Regions from separate parts of the Chitinibacter sp. ZOR0017 genome, predicted to be linked through region 2. Evidence: predicted binding sites of a transcription regulator. Region 2 holds the regulator's gene; the other holds the start of a gene.
What was found. The regulator FNR, encoded in region 2, switches genes on or off when oxygen is low (the NO sensors DNR and NnrR bind a similar motif). The targets are predictions, from matches to a motif close to TTGATNNNNATCAA.
Positions count from the first base shown of each region.

Region 1: the regulator FNR is predicted to act here: its motif matches at 1,930-1,943, upstream of pflB (formate C-acetyltransferase).

Region 1 covers NZ_JTLG01000013.1:53,390-56,809, reverse strand. Annotated here, with positions in the region: gene pflB (formate C-acetyltransferase) at 1-1,780, opposite strand, end outside; gene L991_RS17190 (hypothetical protein) at 2,135-2,293, opposite strand; gene L991_RS03815 (VanZ family protein) at 2,329-2,685, opposite strand; gene L991_RS03810 (Smr/MutS family protein) at 2,696-3,301, opposite strand; gene L991_RS03805 (RNA-binding S4 domain-containing protein) at 3,358-3,420, shown strand, end outside.
Region 2 covers NZ_JTLG01000021.1:67,512-70,931, forward strand. Annotated here, with positions in the region: gene L991_RS07320 (sulfite exporter TauE/SafE family protein) at 1-206, opposite strand, end outside; gene hemN (oxygen-independent coproporphyrinogen III oxidase) at 223-1,638, opposite strand; gene fnr (fumarate/nitrate reduction transcriptional regulator Fnr) at 1,790-2,536, shown strand; gene L991_RS07335 (hypothetical protein) at 2,555-3,238, shown strand; gene L991_RS17680 (PTS glucose transporter subunit IIA) at 3,321-3,420, opposite strand, start outside.

The DNA.
Region 1 (3,420 bases), on a different contig from region 2:
ACACTGGCTGGGCTTTGATTTTGTCCATGAAAGTGGTCGACAGCCACACCGCAATATCATCAGCGCGATCGTCGTTGTTACCGTAGGCTGGGTATTCGCCTTCGATCACATAATCGACCGCCAGACCGGCTTCGTTACGTTTGATATGCACTTTGGCGTGTTTCACGGCTGACAGCGAATCGGCCGCCACTGACAGGCCGGCAATCCCGCAGGCCATTGTGCGCAGGATATCGCGGTCGTGCAGCGCCATTTCGATCCGCTCGTAAGCGTATTTGTCGTGCATATAGTGAATGCAATTGAGTGCAGTGACGTAGGTTTTGGCTAGCCAATCGAGCATCTTGTCGTATTTGGCCATCAGCTCTTCGTAATTGAGCACGTCGCCTGTAATTGGCTCAAAACCTTTGGCTACCAGTTTGCCGGTTTTCTCGTCCACACCGCCGTTGATCGCGTACAGCATGGCTTTGGCCAGATTGACCCGAGCGCCGAAGAACTGCATTTGTTTACCCACGCGCATCGCAGATACGCAGCAGGCGATGGCGTAGTCATCACCCCATTTTGGCCGCATTAAGTCATCATTTTCGTACTGAATCGCCGAAGTGTCGATCGATACTTTCGCGCAGAATTCTTTAAAGCCTTGTGGGAATGACGTTGACCACAGTACGGTCAGATTAGGCTCTGGCGCTGGGCCGAGGTTATACAGGGTGTTGAGCACACGGAAGCTTGATTTGGTGACCAAAGTACGGCCATCTTCGCTCATGCCGCCGATCGATTCAGTCACCCAGGTTGGGTCGCCTGAGAACAGATCATCGTATTCTGGCGTGCGCAGGAAACGTACGATCCGCAGCTTCATCACCAGATGGTCGATGTATTCCTGGGCTTGCGATTCGGTAATGCGCCCTTCTTTGATATCGCGTTCGAAGTAAATATCGAGGAAAGTCGAAATCCGGCCGATCGACATCGCCGCACCGTTTTGCTCTTTTACTGCAGCAAGGTAACCAAAGTACAGCCATTGCACCGCTTCTTGCGCAGTGGCGGCTGGGCGGCTCAGATCAAAGCCATATTTTTTGGCCATGACTTTCAATTCATTCAGCGCTTTGATTTGCTCGGCCAATTCTTCACGCAGGCGAATCACATTTTCGCTGAATGCAACGTCATCGAGCTCGGCTTTTTCGCGTTTTTTGTCAGCAATCAGAAAATCTACGCCATACAGCGCCACGCGGCGATAGTCACCGATAATCCGGCCGCGACCATATGAATCTGGCAAACCGGTAATCACGCCTGAGCTACGGCAGGCCATGATTTCGGGGGTGTAGGCGTCAAATACGGCGTTGTTATGGTCTTTGCGGTAGTTGGTGTAAATCTCTTCGATTTGCGGATTCATTTCGAAGTGATACGCTTTCAGGCCGTTTTGCACCATGCGCAAACCGCCATTGGGCATAATCGCGCGGCGCAGTGGCGCGTCGGTTTGCAGACCAACGATGGTTTCCAGATCTTTATTGATATAACCGGCATCGTGGGCGGTGATGGTTGAGCCAAACTGGGCGGATACTTCCAGCACGCCGCGTTTGCGCTCTTCTTTCAGCAAAGCTGACAGTTCATTCCACAATTGGGTCGTACGTTCAGTCGGCCCCGCCAAGAATTGATCATCCCCTTCGTATGGGGTGTAGTTAGCCTGAATAAAATCACGTACAGCAACTTGCTGTTGCCACTCACCGGCGGCAAACCCGCGCCAGGCGTCCAGTTGTGATTGATCCAGAGCTTTATCGATTGGGGCGTTCATGAGTATCTCCTTGTGGCGATGTCGGCTGGACATCCTGTGCCAAAACCGCTTTTGGCTGTTCTACCGCTGTTCGGCAAACGTCGTTCAGGCATCGGCCGATACAAAAAAATTACATCCAATTATGCTAATCACCACGCCAGCGAAAAAAATTGATCTGGATCAGTTTCTAGCCGGTGTTGTAATGATTTGCTTGCTACATACTCGATTACTGACTGACATTCGGGTTTTGGTATTCCGAATGCATGAAAATATTCTATGCTTTTCGCGCACGAGCGGATATTCATTTTTGGCATTTTGGCCGGTTAATATTTACAGCGCAGATTAGCGGTCGATGCCGGGGTTTTTTGCGTTAAATCAATCATCCATATCTTGATGTTCGAATAAGGCGGGGCCCACTTGCACGATGGGCGTTTGCGGGTATAGCCGGTTATACAGCGCTTCTAATTCGGCGGGGCTAAGCTGCTCTAGCTGGGCACTGATGGCGCTAATGACACTGCTGCGGGGCATAGACATGGGGCATTCCTCCAGATTGGTTTACCCCAGCCTAGTCAACTTTGACGCCAGCGCGAGTAGCAGCGGATGAACAGCAAGCCCAGCGCGGCACCAAGCGCGTTGGCAAGCATGTCGTGCGGATCAAAACTGCGATTGGGGGTGAACGATTGTGCGATCTCGACCAAAACCCCCATCGTCGCGGCAAAGAGCCACACCCTAAGGGTATATGGCCAGAGCCTATATGCCAGAATGGCTAGCGTGGCATACCCGATGAAGTGCTGGATTTTGTCGCCCTGATCTACCACTTGCGGTGCGGCCGGCCCTAATGATCCTACCCATATGGCCAGCGTCCACAGTGCAAATAGGCTCTGTTTCGTGCGCGGATGTTGCCAATAGCACCAAAATGCTTGCATGTACTTCACCTTATTTTTTGGCGCTGCGCAGCAAAATAAGCACCGCTCCGGCGCTGCCGAGCTGCGGGCTGGCTTGAGTGTAGGCCAGCACTTCATCGCGCTGCGCGAGCCAGTTTTTGAGCTTTAGTTTCAAAATGGGTTGGCCAGCAGGAGAGCTCAGACCTTTGCCATGAATAATGCGCACGCATTTCAAACGCCGCGCCACGCTCTGGCTCAGAAACTGCGCGACTTTGGGGCGAGCGCTATCGATGTTTTCACCATGCAGATCCAATTCACCCTCCACCGGCCAATCGCCACGCCGCAGTTTTCGGATCGTTTCTACGCGTAAGCCGGGGCGAACAAAATGCAGGCTTTCGCCCGGCTCTAGCTCATCCCAAGGCCAGAAGTCGCTCATGTCAGCGATGACTTCAGTAAGCCCAGCCGGTTGTTGCCGTGGCCAGGGGCTAGGATGCCGTGGCGGATGCTGAATATATTGCTGCGCTAATGGTTGCACCCCCTGCATGGCGCGGGCAAATAATTCGGCCTCGCTCGGTTTGGGCGGGCTAATGGGGGTGGCTTTGGCACTGCGCAGATTTTTGCGCAGTTGTTTTAATTGCTCGATTGTTTTTTTATCCATGGCTAGTGGCCAACTGAACGATATAATTGAAGCATCGATTTGGGAGAAAGCCGAAATTGACGCAGGATAAAGTCCGTCTGGACAAATGGCTGTGGGCCGCACGTTTTTTTAAAACCCGC
Region 2 (3,420 bases):
GCAAAACTTGCCAAACCACCCAGCAAGGCGCCGATCAGTGCATAGCCGGCCAGTCGGCCCAGATTAAAGCCCAGCAAATACGGCCAGCGAGCTGTGGCCGGCAATTGCAAACTAAAGGCAGTAACAATGCCACCGCACATGCCCACGCAATGCCCGCCACCGAGCAAACCAGCCAAAAACAAGGCCAGCAGATCTACTTCCAGCACGCTATCCCGCCCACCGTTAAATCAGGCGAGAATACCGCGCTTGCGTCACCGTTGTCCGCAAATATCGATCAAATACCATGGCAATCGAACGGATCAGCAACCGGCCTTTGCCGGTTACAAACAGGCCATCGGCTTCGATCTGCAGCAAACCATCTTCAACCAGCGGTGCGAGCAGTTGCAGCTCGTCAGCAAAATACTCGGCAAAATCGATCATATAGCTGACTTCAATCGCCTGAAAATACAGCTCGAACTGGCACATTAGCGCCTGAATCACCGCCCGGCGAATCACATCATCGCGATTCATCGTCAGCCCGCGCTGCACCGGCAACTGCTGCGCATCCACCGCCTGATAGTACTCTTCCAGCGTTTTTACATTCTGGTAGTACTGCCCGCCTACCTTGCCAATCGACGACACGCCAAAGGCCAGCAAATCACAGTCGGCATGGGTAGAGTAACCCTGAAAATTGCGCTGTAGCCGTCCACGGCGCTGCGCCACGGCCAGATCATCATTCGGCAAGGCAAAGTGATCCATGCCGATCAGCACGTAGCCCGCCGCCAAGAGATCGCGAATGGCGTTTTGCAGCATATCCAGCTTATCGCTGGCGGAGGGCAATTCGGCCTCATTAATCCGCCGTTGCGGCATAAAGCGCTCGGGCAAATGGGCGTAATTGTAGAGCGCAATGCGATCCGGGCGCAGCGTCAGCACTTGCGCAATGGTTTCAGCGACACTAGCCACGGTTTGCTTGGGCAAGCCATAAATCAGATCAACACTCACCGACTTAAAGCCATGCATGCGGGCGGCTTCAATCACGGTGCGGGTTTCTTCTTGCGATTGCACCCGATTCACGGCTTCTTGCACCGCGGGGTTGAAATCTTGAATACCCACACTCATCCGGTTAAAACCCAGCTGCGCCAAGATGCGGATCATCGACTCGCCCACTTTGCGCGGATCAATCTCGATGGAGTATTCGCCTGTCGGCAATAGCTCAAAATGGCCACGCACCATCCCCAGCAGGCGCTCAAGCTGCGCCTCATTTAAAAATGTGGGCGTACCACCACCTAAATGCAGCTGACTGACCCGCGAGCGCTGTGGCAAGGCCTGCGCATACTGGGCCAGCTCGCGCCCGAGATAATCCAGATACACATCCGCTTTGCTGGTGTCTTTCGTAATAATCTTGTTACAGCCGCAGTAATAACATACGGTATTGCAGAAAGGGATGTGAAAATACAACGATAGCGGATTGGCTAGCGCGCCGGGTAAGCGTTGTTGTAATATCTGCTCCAGCTGAGGGCTGGTCATGGCTTGCGTAAAGCGATCCGCAGTCGGGTAAGACGTATAGCGCGGCCCTTTGCCGTCGTAACGCACGATCAGCTCGCGATCAAATTCGATTTGGCCGTTCGGGTGCGGATGCTGGCTTGTTACAAATGTCATCGTGACTCTACTCCGATTCTACCCCTGCAGAATAAGAGCTGGCCTAATCCTCTGGTTTGATTAAAATCAATTCATCGTGACAGCGCATGCGGTAATTAGCACGCGCTAGCGGTACAATGTTTCCCTGTTTTTGTTTTCTGGTGAGAAGTTGATGATTTCCCCCATCCAAGTACGCGACATGACCCCACGCCATCTGCGCAATTCATGTGTTAACTGCAGTTTGCGTGAGCTGTGTCTGCCCATCGGCCTCTCCCAGGATGAAATGTCTGAGCTGGATAAACTGATCACCCAGGCCCGCCCCATCAAACGTGGCGAGGCGCTGTATCGTGCCGGAGAGCCATTCCGCTCGCTGTATGCGGTGCGTCTGGGCTTCTTCAAAGCCAGCGTGATTTCTGAAGACGGCCGCGAGCAAGTCACCGGCTTTCACATGTCGGGCGAATTGCTGGGCATGGATGCCATCAGCACCGATGTACACACTTGCGATGCCATCGCCCTGGAAGACAGCGAAGTATGTGAGCTGCCATTTAGCGACATCGAAGACCTCTCGCGCGATGTACCGCTGCTGCAACGCCATCTACACAAAGTCATGAGCCGCGAAATCGTGCGCGATCACGGCGTGATGCTATTGCTGGGCAATATGAAAGCCGAAGAGCGCCTTGCCGCATTCTTGCTGAATCTGTCACAACGCTTTGCAGTACGCGGCTATTCATCCAGCAGCTTCCATCTGCGCATGACGCGGGAAGAAATCGGCAGCTATCTGGGACTGAAACTGGAAACCGTGAGCCGTACACTCTCCAAATTCCAGGACCAAGGTTTGATTAAAGTGCAAAACCGCTTAATCGAACTGGAAAACATCGACAGTCTGAAAAAACTCTTGAATACCTGTCACGACGAATAAAACACCACCGGGGGTATCATGCGCCACGCCCATTTGATTGCCCCCTCTAGCCTTATACCCCTAATAGCCAGCCGGTTGCACTGGCAAGCCCCGCGCCAAACAGCCTACTGCCTGCACCCGCTCAGCCAACAGCTACCCAGCATCGCCACGGATGAAGCAATTTTGCTGTTTCACCCCTGCTCTCCCTATCTGCAGCAACACTATCCTGAGCATCCGCTGTGCGAAGTCATCATCCTGCCCAGCCCTCTGGCCGGCCTGCACGGCTTTATGCTGGCGGCCAGCGGCGAGCATGCCGCGCTTGAACAATCTGTCGAAATACTGGATCTGCTCGCCCCCTTGGCCAATGGCTGGCTGCACCTCGGCCCGCGCGGCTGCGGCGGGTTTATTCAGCAGATCTGGCAGACGCTATTGCCGTCTTCGCAAAGCGCCGAACAGCAAGACTGGCAAGCCATCCTCAGCACATTGCAACAGCCCAACCCGTTTCAGCAGCAAGGGCCACTGCTAACGGCACTGAGCCATCAGCTCTTGCAACAACAGCTACAGCTCTCTACCCTGCGCGGCCTCGCCCATCGCTTTTTGCAGGATTTTCCACCTGCAGCATTTCAGGCACACCACCCACAGCTTGAGCAGGCCTTTGCGCCATTAATTAGCAACGAATACAGCCCCACTCACCAGCTGGCGCAACTACTCAGCCAGCAATAAGGCGAGCAGTCTCGCTCAAGCTCTTACAGGCGTAAGCAAATAAAAAAGCCACCCGAAGGTGGCTTTTTTATTACTCAACTACTTATTTGCTTTTGATGGTGTAGAGCGGGGTTTGACCTGCAACCACTGCGCCGCTAGCCAGATTGGCCAATGGGGCAAATTGATCAGCATTGGTCAATACC